Regions from separate parts of the Pseudomonas sp. NPDC087029 genome, predicted to be linked through region 1. Evidence: predicted binding sites of a transcription regulator. Region 1 holds the regulator's gene; the other holds the start of a gene.
What was found. The regulator sigma-54, encoded in region 1, starts transcription at its own class of promoters, with help from an activator protein. The targets are predictions, from matches to a motif close to ANTGGCATNNANNTTGCTNT.

Region 1 (4,522 bases):
GCAGCGCACGTCGAATACCAGGTCGGCATCGACCGGCATGCCGCGCTTGAAGCCGAACGACTCGACCAGAAATGCAGTGCCAGGCTCGGGTTGATTGAGCAGGCGCAGCTTGATCGTGTCGCGCAGCTGATAGAGGTTGAGGCTGGTGGTGTCGATCTTGAGGTCGGCAAGGTCGGCGATCGGCCCCAGCAACTCGCTTTCCACACGGATAGCCTCGGCCAGCGAACGGTCGGCGTTGGTCAGCGGGTGGCGACGGCGGGTTTCTGAGAAACGCTTGAGCAGCGTCTCTTCGTCGGCATCGAGGAACAGCACATCACACTTGATGTGGCGGCCGCGGGCTTCGGCAAGCAGTTCGGGGAAGCGTGACAGGTGGCTTGGCAGGTTGCGTGCATCGATCGAGACGGCGACTTTGGGCTGCAACAGCTCGGTGTTGATCAGCGCGTTCTCCGCCAGTTGCGGCAGCAGGCCGGCTGGCAGGTTGTCGATGACGTAATAGCCGTTGTCTTCCAGCACATCGAGGGCGGTACTCTTGCCGGAGCCGGACCGGCCGCTGACGATGATCAGGCGCATGTTCAGTGCTCGTTCTGTGCGTCCAGGACAACCTGGTACAGGGCCTCGCTGCTGTGTGCAGCACGCAGGCGCTCGCGAACTTCCTTGCGATCGAGCATGCTGGCAATCTGGCGCAGCAGTTCCAGATGGGCATCGGTGGCGGCCTCGGGCACCAGCAGGACGAACAGCAAGTCCACGGGCGCACCGTCGATGGCGTCGAAATCGATGGGAGCAGCTAGGTGGAGCAGGGCGCTGACCGGGGTTTCGCAGCCCTTGAGCCGGCAGTGCGGAATGGCTATGCCATTGCCGAAACCGGTGGAGCCCAGTTTTTCGCGAGCAATCAGCTTCTCGAAGAGATCTTGCTCATCAAGCTCGGGGACTTCGCGGTGGACCGCAGTGGCGATGGTTTCCAGCGCGCGTTTTTTGCTGCTGACGCCCGGCACGTTCACCAGGGAACGGCCGGGGGTCAGGATGGTTTCAAGTCGGATCATGGATGAGGGGGATCAGCGGGCGGCTTGACCTTGCAGCAAGCTCTGCTGTTTTTCCTTGTGTTTTTTCAGTTGGCGGTCGAGCTTGTCGGCCAAGGCGTCGATCGCTGCATACATGTCTTCGTGTTCCGCATTGGCAACCGCTTCGCCGCCGGGATACTGCAGGGTCGCTTCGATCTTCTGCTGCAGTTTGTCGACCTTCATGATGACCTGCACGTTGGTGATCTTGTCGAAGTGACTCTCCAGCCGCGCCAGCTTTGCAAGCACGTAGTCGCGCAGCGGTGGGGTGACTTCTACATGCTGTCCACTGATATTGACTTGCATACAGCTTCTCCTTTGTTGCCCGTGCATAAAGAGGCAGGTATTGCACCTGCCCCACAAACGCTGTGGCACACCCAGGGGCTACATCAGTCGCTTGCGCTCGCTCGACGGTGCGATGCCGAGGGACTCGCGGTACTTGGCGACGGTGCGACGGGCTACCTGGATGCCTTGTGCCTCCAGTAAACCAGCGATCTTGCTGTCACTCAATGGCTTTTTCTGATTTTCCGCCGCAACCAGTTTCTTGATGATCGCGCGGATCGCCGTGGACGAGCATTCTCCACCTTCGGCGGTGCTGACGTGGCTGGAGAAAAAGTACTTCAGCTCGTAGATGCCACGGGGGGTGTGCATGTATTTCTGCGTGGTCACCCGCGAAATGGTGGACTCGTGCATACCGACCGCTTCGGCGATATCGTGCAGCACCAACGGTTTCATCGCCTCGTCGCCGTGGTCGAGGAAGCCGCGCTGATGCTCGACGATCTGCGTGGCCACCTTCATCAGCGTTTCATTGCGGCTCTGCAGGCTCTTGATGAACCAGCGCGCCTCTTGCAGCTGGTTGCGCATGAAGGTGTTGTCGGCGCTGGTGTCGGCGCGGCGCACGAAGCCTGCGTACTGGGGGTTGACCCGCAGGCGCGGGATCGCTTCCTGGTTCAGCTCGACCAGCCAGCGTTCGCTGTCCTTGCGCACGATCACGTCCGGCACCACGTATTCTGGCTCGCTCGATTCGATCTGCGAACCCGGGCGCGGGTTGAGGCTCTGTACCAGTTCGATGACCTGGCGCAGCTCGTCTTCCTTGAGCTTCATGCGGCGCATCAGCTGGCTGTAGTCGCGGCTGCCGAGAAGGTCGATGAAGTCGCTGACCAGGCGCTGGGCCTCGCTCATCCACGGCGTGCTGGCAGGCAGCTGGCGCAGCTGCAGCAGCAGGCATTCACCCAGGTTGCGCGCGCCGACACCGGCGGGCTCGAACTGCTGGATGCGGTGCAGCACCGCCTCGACTTCGTCGAGCTCGATATCCAGCTCCGGGTCGAAGCCTGCGCAAATCTCTTCGAGGGTGTCTTCGAGGTAGCCCTGGCCGTTGATGCTGTCGATCAGGGTCACGGCGATCAGCCGGTCGGTGTCGGACATCGGCGCCAGGTTCAGTTGCCACAGCAGGTGGCTTTGCAGGCTCTCGCCGGCCGATGTGCGGGTGGTGAAGTCCCACTCGTCGTCATCGTTGCTCGGCAGGCTGCTGGCGCTGGTCTGGTAGATGTCTTCCCAGGCCGTGTCGACCGGGAGCTCGTTGGGGATTCGCTCGTTCCACTCACCGTCTTCCAGGGTTTCGGCACTGCTGGTGCTTTCCTGGAAGCTGTTGTCCTGGGCTTCGGCAACCGGCTTGTTCTCGGCGTTGTCGGCCATCGGGTCGCTGTTGTCGAAGTCGTCGCCGTCTTCCTGACGTTCGAGCATCGGATTGGACTCCAGCGCTTCCTGGATTTCCTGCTGCAGGTCCAGGGTGGAAAGCTGAAGTAGGCGAATGGCCTGTTGCAACTGCGGGGTCATCGTCAGTTGCTGGCCCATTTTTAGGACGAGCGATGGTTTCATGGCAGGGGCTAAATACCTTGTTCGCCGGCGCGCATGCGCCATCCACTACACGAGGGCGCCGGAGCGCCAAATTCAAGCAAGTTTTATGCCTTAAATTGTAGCGTTTGCCTAGAGCACTGTAACAACTTAAGCCCCGTCAAGGACCAATTGCAGTGCTCCAGGCATACCTTGGCTCAGAGGCGGAACTCGTGGCCCAGGTACACTTCCTTGACCAGGTCGTTGGCCAGGATGGTTTCGGCATCGCCCTCGGCGATCAGCTGGCCATCGTTGACGATGTACGCGGTTTCGCAGATATCCAGGGTTTCACGGACGTTGTGGTCGGTGATCAGCACACCGATGCCCTTGGCCTTGAGGTGGTGGATGATCTGCTTGATGTCGCCCACGGAGATCGGGTCGACGCCGGCAAAGGGTTCGTCCAGCAGGATGAACTTGGGCGCTGTCGCCAGTGCGCGGGCAATCTCGACTCGGCGGCGTTCACCACCGGAGAGGCTCATGCCGAGGTTGTCGCGGATGTGGCTGATGTGGAATTCCTGCAGCAGGCTTTCCAGTTCCTTGCGCCGGCCCTCGCGGTCGAGTTCCTTGCGCGTCTCGAGAATCGCCATGATGTTGTCGGCCACCGACAGCTTGCGGAAGATCGAGGCTTCCTGCGGCAGGTAGCCGATGCCGGCGCGGGCGCGGCCGTGCATGGGCTGGTGGCTGACATCGAGGCTGTCGATCAGCACCCGGCCCTGGTCGGCCTGGACCAGGCCGACGATCATGTAGAAGCAGGTGGTCTTGCCGGCGCCGTTGGGGCCGAGCAGGCCGACGATCTGCCCGCTGTCGATCGACAGGCTGACGTCGCGCACGACTTGCCGCCCTTTGTAGCTCTTGGCCAGGTGCTGGGCTTTGAGGGTTGCCATTTACTCGGCCTTCTTCTTCGGCTGGATCACCATGTCGATGCGCTGACGTGGTGCAGTGACGTTGCCGCCACGACCGGCGGTCGCCACCTGGGACTTGGTGTTGTAGACGATCTTCTCGCCTTCGGTGGTGTTGCCTTCGTTCTCGACCTTGGCGCGGTCGGTGAGAATCACCGTGTCCTTCTGCGCCTGGTACTGGATGGTGATCGCCCAGCCTTTCATCTTGTCGGGCTTGGCGGTGCTCTGCTGCTGCTCGAAATAGGCCAGGTTGCCCACCGAGGTGACCACGTCGATGTCGCCGTTGGCGGCGCGGGTCATGGTCACGGTGTTGCCTTTGATCATCATGGAGCCTTGGGTGATGATCACGTCACCGGTGTAGGTGGCCACGCCTTGCTTGTCGTCCAGGTGAGCGTTGTCGGCCTGGATGCGGATCGGCTGGTCACGGTCGGTCGGCAGGGCGAAGGCGCTCGCGCTTCCCAGTGCTGCGCTCAGGCTGAGCAAAAGGGGGAGGGTTTTAACGAGCCTCATACTGTCCTCTTACGTTAGAAAGCAGGTCCATCCTGCCTTCTTTCAAATACGCTTTCATTCCCTTGCCCGTGGTCGTGCCACCGGCGCCGTCGATTCTAACGGCTTGCTCGGTCTGCGCATATTGCTTCTGTGGGAATACGGTCATGCGCGAGCTGGTAATGATGG
Region 2 (4,522 bases), on a different contig from region 1:
TGAACAGCTCGCTGATGAACTGCCCGTGGCTGCGCTGGCCGCTGACTGCCAGGAGCATTTCGGCGGCCGGGTTCATGTATTCCAGGCGCAGTTCGGCGTTGAGCAGAAGCGTGGCGGTGGTCAGGTTGTCCAGAAGCAGACGGTGCTGTGCATCGCTGATGGTCATAAGGCGTCGTTGACCTCTTTTGGCGCTTGGCGGGCGCGCTATGGATCCGCTGATGCGAGGAAAATGCAAGAAACAAACCAAGGCTCCGAAAAGAAGCGGAATAAGCCGAAAAAGGCCTGGAATTGCGCGAATTCGGACCAGAATGCCCTGGTTTAACGTTTTTTGTGACCCATTTTGGTGTGGGTAAAAGGCGCGCCCGCCAATGGGCGCACCAATATAGAGCATAGAGCTATCAGGGTTTATCGCACAGTTGGCCGGTGGCGCGGACCAGGGCCGTGCGGGTCAGGCTGTCTGCCGGGCGGCTGGCCAGCGCTTCTGCGAGGTCCGCAGCGCATGTGGCTGGCTTTTGCTGCTCGAAGGCGGCCAGTTGGCCGAGCAGCGTTGCTTGCAGCGCGTCGAGTTGCGGGCGGATCTGCTGCTGCAGGTCCTGGCGTGGCGTGTCGGGCGCCGCGCCCTGCAGGTGCCAGCGGGACAGCAGGCTGTATTGCACCACCTTGTTGGCCTCTATCTGGTCGGCGAAAAACGCTTCGGCACGTTGCGGGGCCAGGCCATAAGCGGGGGCGGTCGCGTTTACCTGCGCCAGCACCTGCTGTTCGCGCTCGGTGGCCTGTACCGGTTGGCCCTGGTCCCACTTGTGCAGGGCAACGGCGTTGGCCAGGTTCAAGCGCTGTTCGATGGCGTCGAGCAAGGGGGTGAGGGCGAGGCTGCCTGCCGAGGCAGTGGTGCAGCCGGCAAGGCTCAAGGCAAGGGTGATGAGGGGCAGGGGGCGCATGGCAATTCTCCGGTTGGGTAAAGCGTCGAGTGTGGAGAAGTGGGCGTATTTCTTGGGGTAGGAAGCTTCCGAAGTTGCAGAAGGCAGAAACAGAAACGGCCTCCCGAAGGAGGCCGTTTCCAGTGACGTTGATCAGCGCCAGGCGCCGATTACATCAGCAGCTGTAGTACAGCTCGTATTCCAGCGGGTGCACGAAGGTGCGGACCTTGATTTCTTCTTCCGACTTCAGCTCGATGAAGGCATCGATGAAGTCATCGGAGAACACGCCGCCCTTGGTCAGGAACGCACGGCCTTTGTCCAGCTCTTCCAGGGCTTCTTTCAGGCTGCCGCAAACCTGCGGGATGTCCTTGGCCTCTTCAGGCGGCAGGTCATACAGGTTCTTGTCGGCCGCATCGCCTGGGTGGATCTTGTTCTGGATGCCGTCCAGGCCAGCCATCAGCAGGGCTGCGAAGGCCAGGTACGGGTTGGCCGATGGGTCCGGGAAGCGCGCTTCGATACGGCGGGCTTTCGGGCTGCCGACGTAAGGAATGCGGATCGAGGCGGAACGGTTGCGAGCCGAGTAGGCCAGCATTACCGGGGCTTCGAAACCTGGGACCAGACGCTTGTAGGAGTTGGTCGACGGGTTGGTGAAGCCGTTCAGGGCCTTGCCGTGCTTGATGATGCCGCCGATGAAGTACAGGGCGGTGTCGGACAGGCCGGCATAGCCTTCACCCGAGAAGGTGTTCTTGCCGTCTTTCCAGATCGACATGTGCACGTGCATGCCCGAGCCGTTGTCGCCGTACAGCGGTTTCGGCATGAAGGTAGCAGTGCGGCCGTAGGCGTCGGCAACGTTGTGCACGACGTATTTCAGGGCCTGTACTTCGTCAGCCTTCTTCACCAGGGTGTTGAACTTGACGCCGATTTCGTTCTGGCCGGCAGTTGCCACTTCGTGGTGGTGAACTTCGACGACCTGGCCCATTTCTTCCAGTGCGTTGCACATGGCAGTACGGATTTCGTGGTCGTGGTCGAACGGCGGAACCGGGAAGTAGCCGCCTTTTACGCCTGGACGGTGGCCTTTGTTGCCGCCTTCCACGTCAGCGCCGGTCATCCACGAGCCTTGCTCGGAGAAGATCTTGAACATCGAGCCGGAGATGTCGGACTGGAACTTCACTTCGTCGAAAATGAAGAACTCAGGCTCTGGGCCGGCGAACACGGTGTCACCGATGCCGGTGCTCTTGAGGTATTCCTCGGCGCGCTTGGCGATGCCGCGCGGGTCGCGATCGTAGCCCTGCATGCTCGACGGGTCGACGATGTCGCAGGTGATGATCAGGGTCGGCTCTTCGGTGAACGGGTCCAGCACGGCGGTGTCGTCGACCGGCATCAGGATCATGTCGGAGGCTTCGATACCTTTCCAGCCGGCGATGGAGGAGCCGTCGAACATCTTGCCGACTTCGAAGAAGTCTTCGTCCAGGCCATCACGCGCTGGCATGGTCACGTGATGCTGAATGCCTTTGGTGTCCGTGAAACGCAGATCAATCCACTTGACGTCATGATCTTTGATGAGTTGAACCGACTTCGACATGTTGTCCTCCGGATGGTCTAGAGCGCGGTGGGCCGCTGCCCTGGAAAAAAGGGTGTTGCCGGGCGCGGATAGTCGGCCAAGCGTACCTGCCTCACAAGGGAGCAAATTGCATGCCAGTGCCCGAAAATGGCGAGGGCGGGATAAAAGGGGGCGTTTGCGGGCATTTGGTGAGGGGTTGAGGGGTTGAAGCGCACTCTTAAGGGGCGGATTTCAATGGTGGCGCACTAAAAAGGTGCGTTTGTTGAGGGTTGTGCTTCCTTTAAGGGCCTCATCGCCGGCAAGCCGGCTCCCACCAGGTCAACTGCAAGCCTCAAGACCTGCGGTCTCCCCTGTGGGAGCCGGCTTGCCGGCGATGAGGCCGGGGCAGGCAAACATAAATCCAACCTTCTGTACAAAAGTTGGTCAAATCCTGAGCAATTTCCGATATAATTCGCGCCCCTCATTTTCGGCAGGCCCTGCGCGCGCTGTTAAACCAATGAAACTTATCGTCAAAGTCTTTCCAGAGATCACCATCAAGAGCCGGCCGGTGCGCAAGCGCTTCATCCGCCAGCTCGGCAAGAACATCCGCAACGTGCTCAAGGATCTCGATCCGGAGCTCGCGGTCGATGGTGTCTGGGACAATCTCGAAGTGGTCACCCGCGTCGAGGACGAGAAGCTCCAGCGCGAAATGATCGAGCGCCTGACCTGCACCCCGGGTATCACCCACTTCCTGCAGGTCGAGGAATACCCGCTGGGCGACTTCGACGACATCGTCGCCAAGTGCAAGCAGCACTTCGGCCACCTGCTCGAAGGCAAGCGCTTTGCCGTGCGCTGCAAGCGCGGCGGCCACCACGACTTCACCTCGATGGACGTCGACCGCTACGTCGGCAGCCAGCTGCGCCAGCAATGCGGCGCCGCCGGCATCGACCTCAAGACCCCTGAAGTGCTGGTCCGCATCGAAATCCGCAACCAGCGCCTGTACGTGATCCACAACCAGCACCAGGGCATCGGCGGCTACCCGCTGGGCGCCCTGGAGCAGACCCTGGTGCTGATGTCCGGTGGTTTCGACTCCACCGTGGCGGCCTACCAGATGATGCGCCGCGGCCTGATGACCCACTTCTGTTTCTTCAACCTCGGCGGCCGTGCCCACGAGCTAGGGGTGATGGAAGTCGCCCACTACCTGTGGAAGAAGTACGGCAGCAGCCAGCGCGTGCTGTTCATCAGCGTGCCGTTCGAGGAAGTGGTCGGCGAGATCCTCAACAAGGTCGACAACAGCTACATGGGCGTGACCCTCAAGCGCATGATGCTGCGCGGCGCCGCGCACATGGCCGATCGTCTGGATATCGAAGCGCTGGTCACAGGCGAGGCGATCTCCCAGGTCTCGAGCCAGACGCTGCCGAACCTGTCGATCATCGATTCGGCCACCGACAAGCTGGTGCTGCGCCCGTTGCTGGCCAGCCACAAGCAGGACATCATCGACCAGGCCACCGAAATCGGCACCGCCGACTTCGCCAAGCACATGCCCGAATACTGCGGCGTGATCTCGGTGAACCCGACTACCCATGCCAAGCGCCACCGCATGGAGCATGAAGAGAAGCAGTTCGACATGGCGGTGCTCGAGCGCGCCCTGGAGCGTGCCAAGTTCATCTCGATCGACCATGTGATCGACGAGCTGGGCAAGGACGTGGAAGTCGAGGAAGTGCGCGAAGCGCTGCCGGGCCAGATCGTCATCGACATCCGCCACCCCGACGCCCAGGAAGACCAACCGCTGCTGATCGACGGCGTCGAAGTGCAGGTCATGCCGTTCTATGCGATCAACAGCAAGTTCAAGCAGCTGGATGAAACCCGCCAGTACCTGCTTTATTGCGACAAAGGTGTGATGAGCCGCCTGCACGCACACCACCTGCTCAGTGAGGGACATGCCAATGTGCGTGTTTATCGTCCGGCATAAGATGCCAGGGCTGTATGGCGGCAGCATCCGCCATCGCCCTCCCGACCGCCGGGCCTGCTGAGCCTTTTAACTTCATATTGGCCGCCTAGACTG

Region 2: glnA (type I glutamate--ammonia ligase) is a predicted target of sigma-54. The motif match lies at 2,598-2,617, and genes of this name have one in related genera.

What each region holds. Positions count from the first base shown of each region.
Region 1 is NZ_JBIVAB010000003.1:498,399-502,920, reverse strand. It holds gene rapZ (RNase adapter RapZ) at 1-570, opposite strand, end outside; gene ptsN (PTS IIA-like nitrogen regulatory protein PtsN) at 573-1,040, opposite strand; gene hpf (ribosome hibernation-promoting factor, HPF/YfiA family) at 1,053-1,361, opposite strand; gene ACIPG5_RS08195 (RNA polymerase factor sigma-54) at 1,440-2,933, opposite strand; gene lptB (LPS export ABC transporter ATP-binding protein) at 3,107-3,832, opposite strand; gene lptA (lipopolysaccharide transport periplasmic protein LptA) at 3,833-4,357, opposite strand; gene lptC (LPS export ABC transporter periplasmic protein LptC) at 4,344-4,522, opposite strand, start outside.
Region 2 is NZ_JBIVAB010000002.1:312,752-317,273, reverse strand. It holds gene glnL (nitrogen regulation protein NR(II)) at 1-166, opposite strand, end outside; gene ACIPG5_RS04830 (chorismate mutase) at 399-938, opposite strand; gene glnA (type I glutamate--ammonia ligase) at 1,093-2,499, opposite strand; gene thiI (tRNA uracil 4-sulfurtransferase ThiI) at 2,975-4,429, shown strand.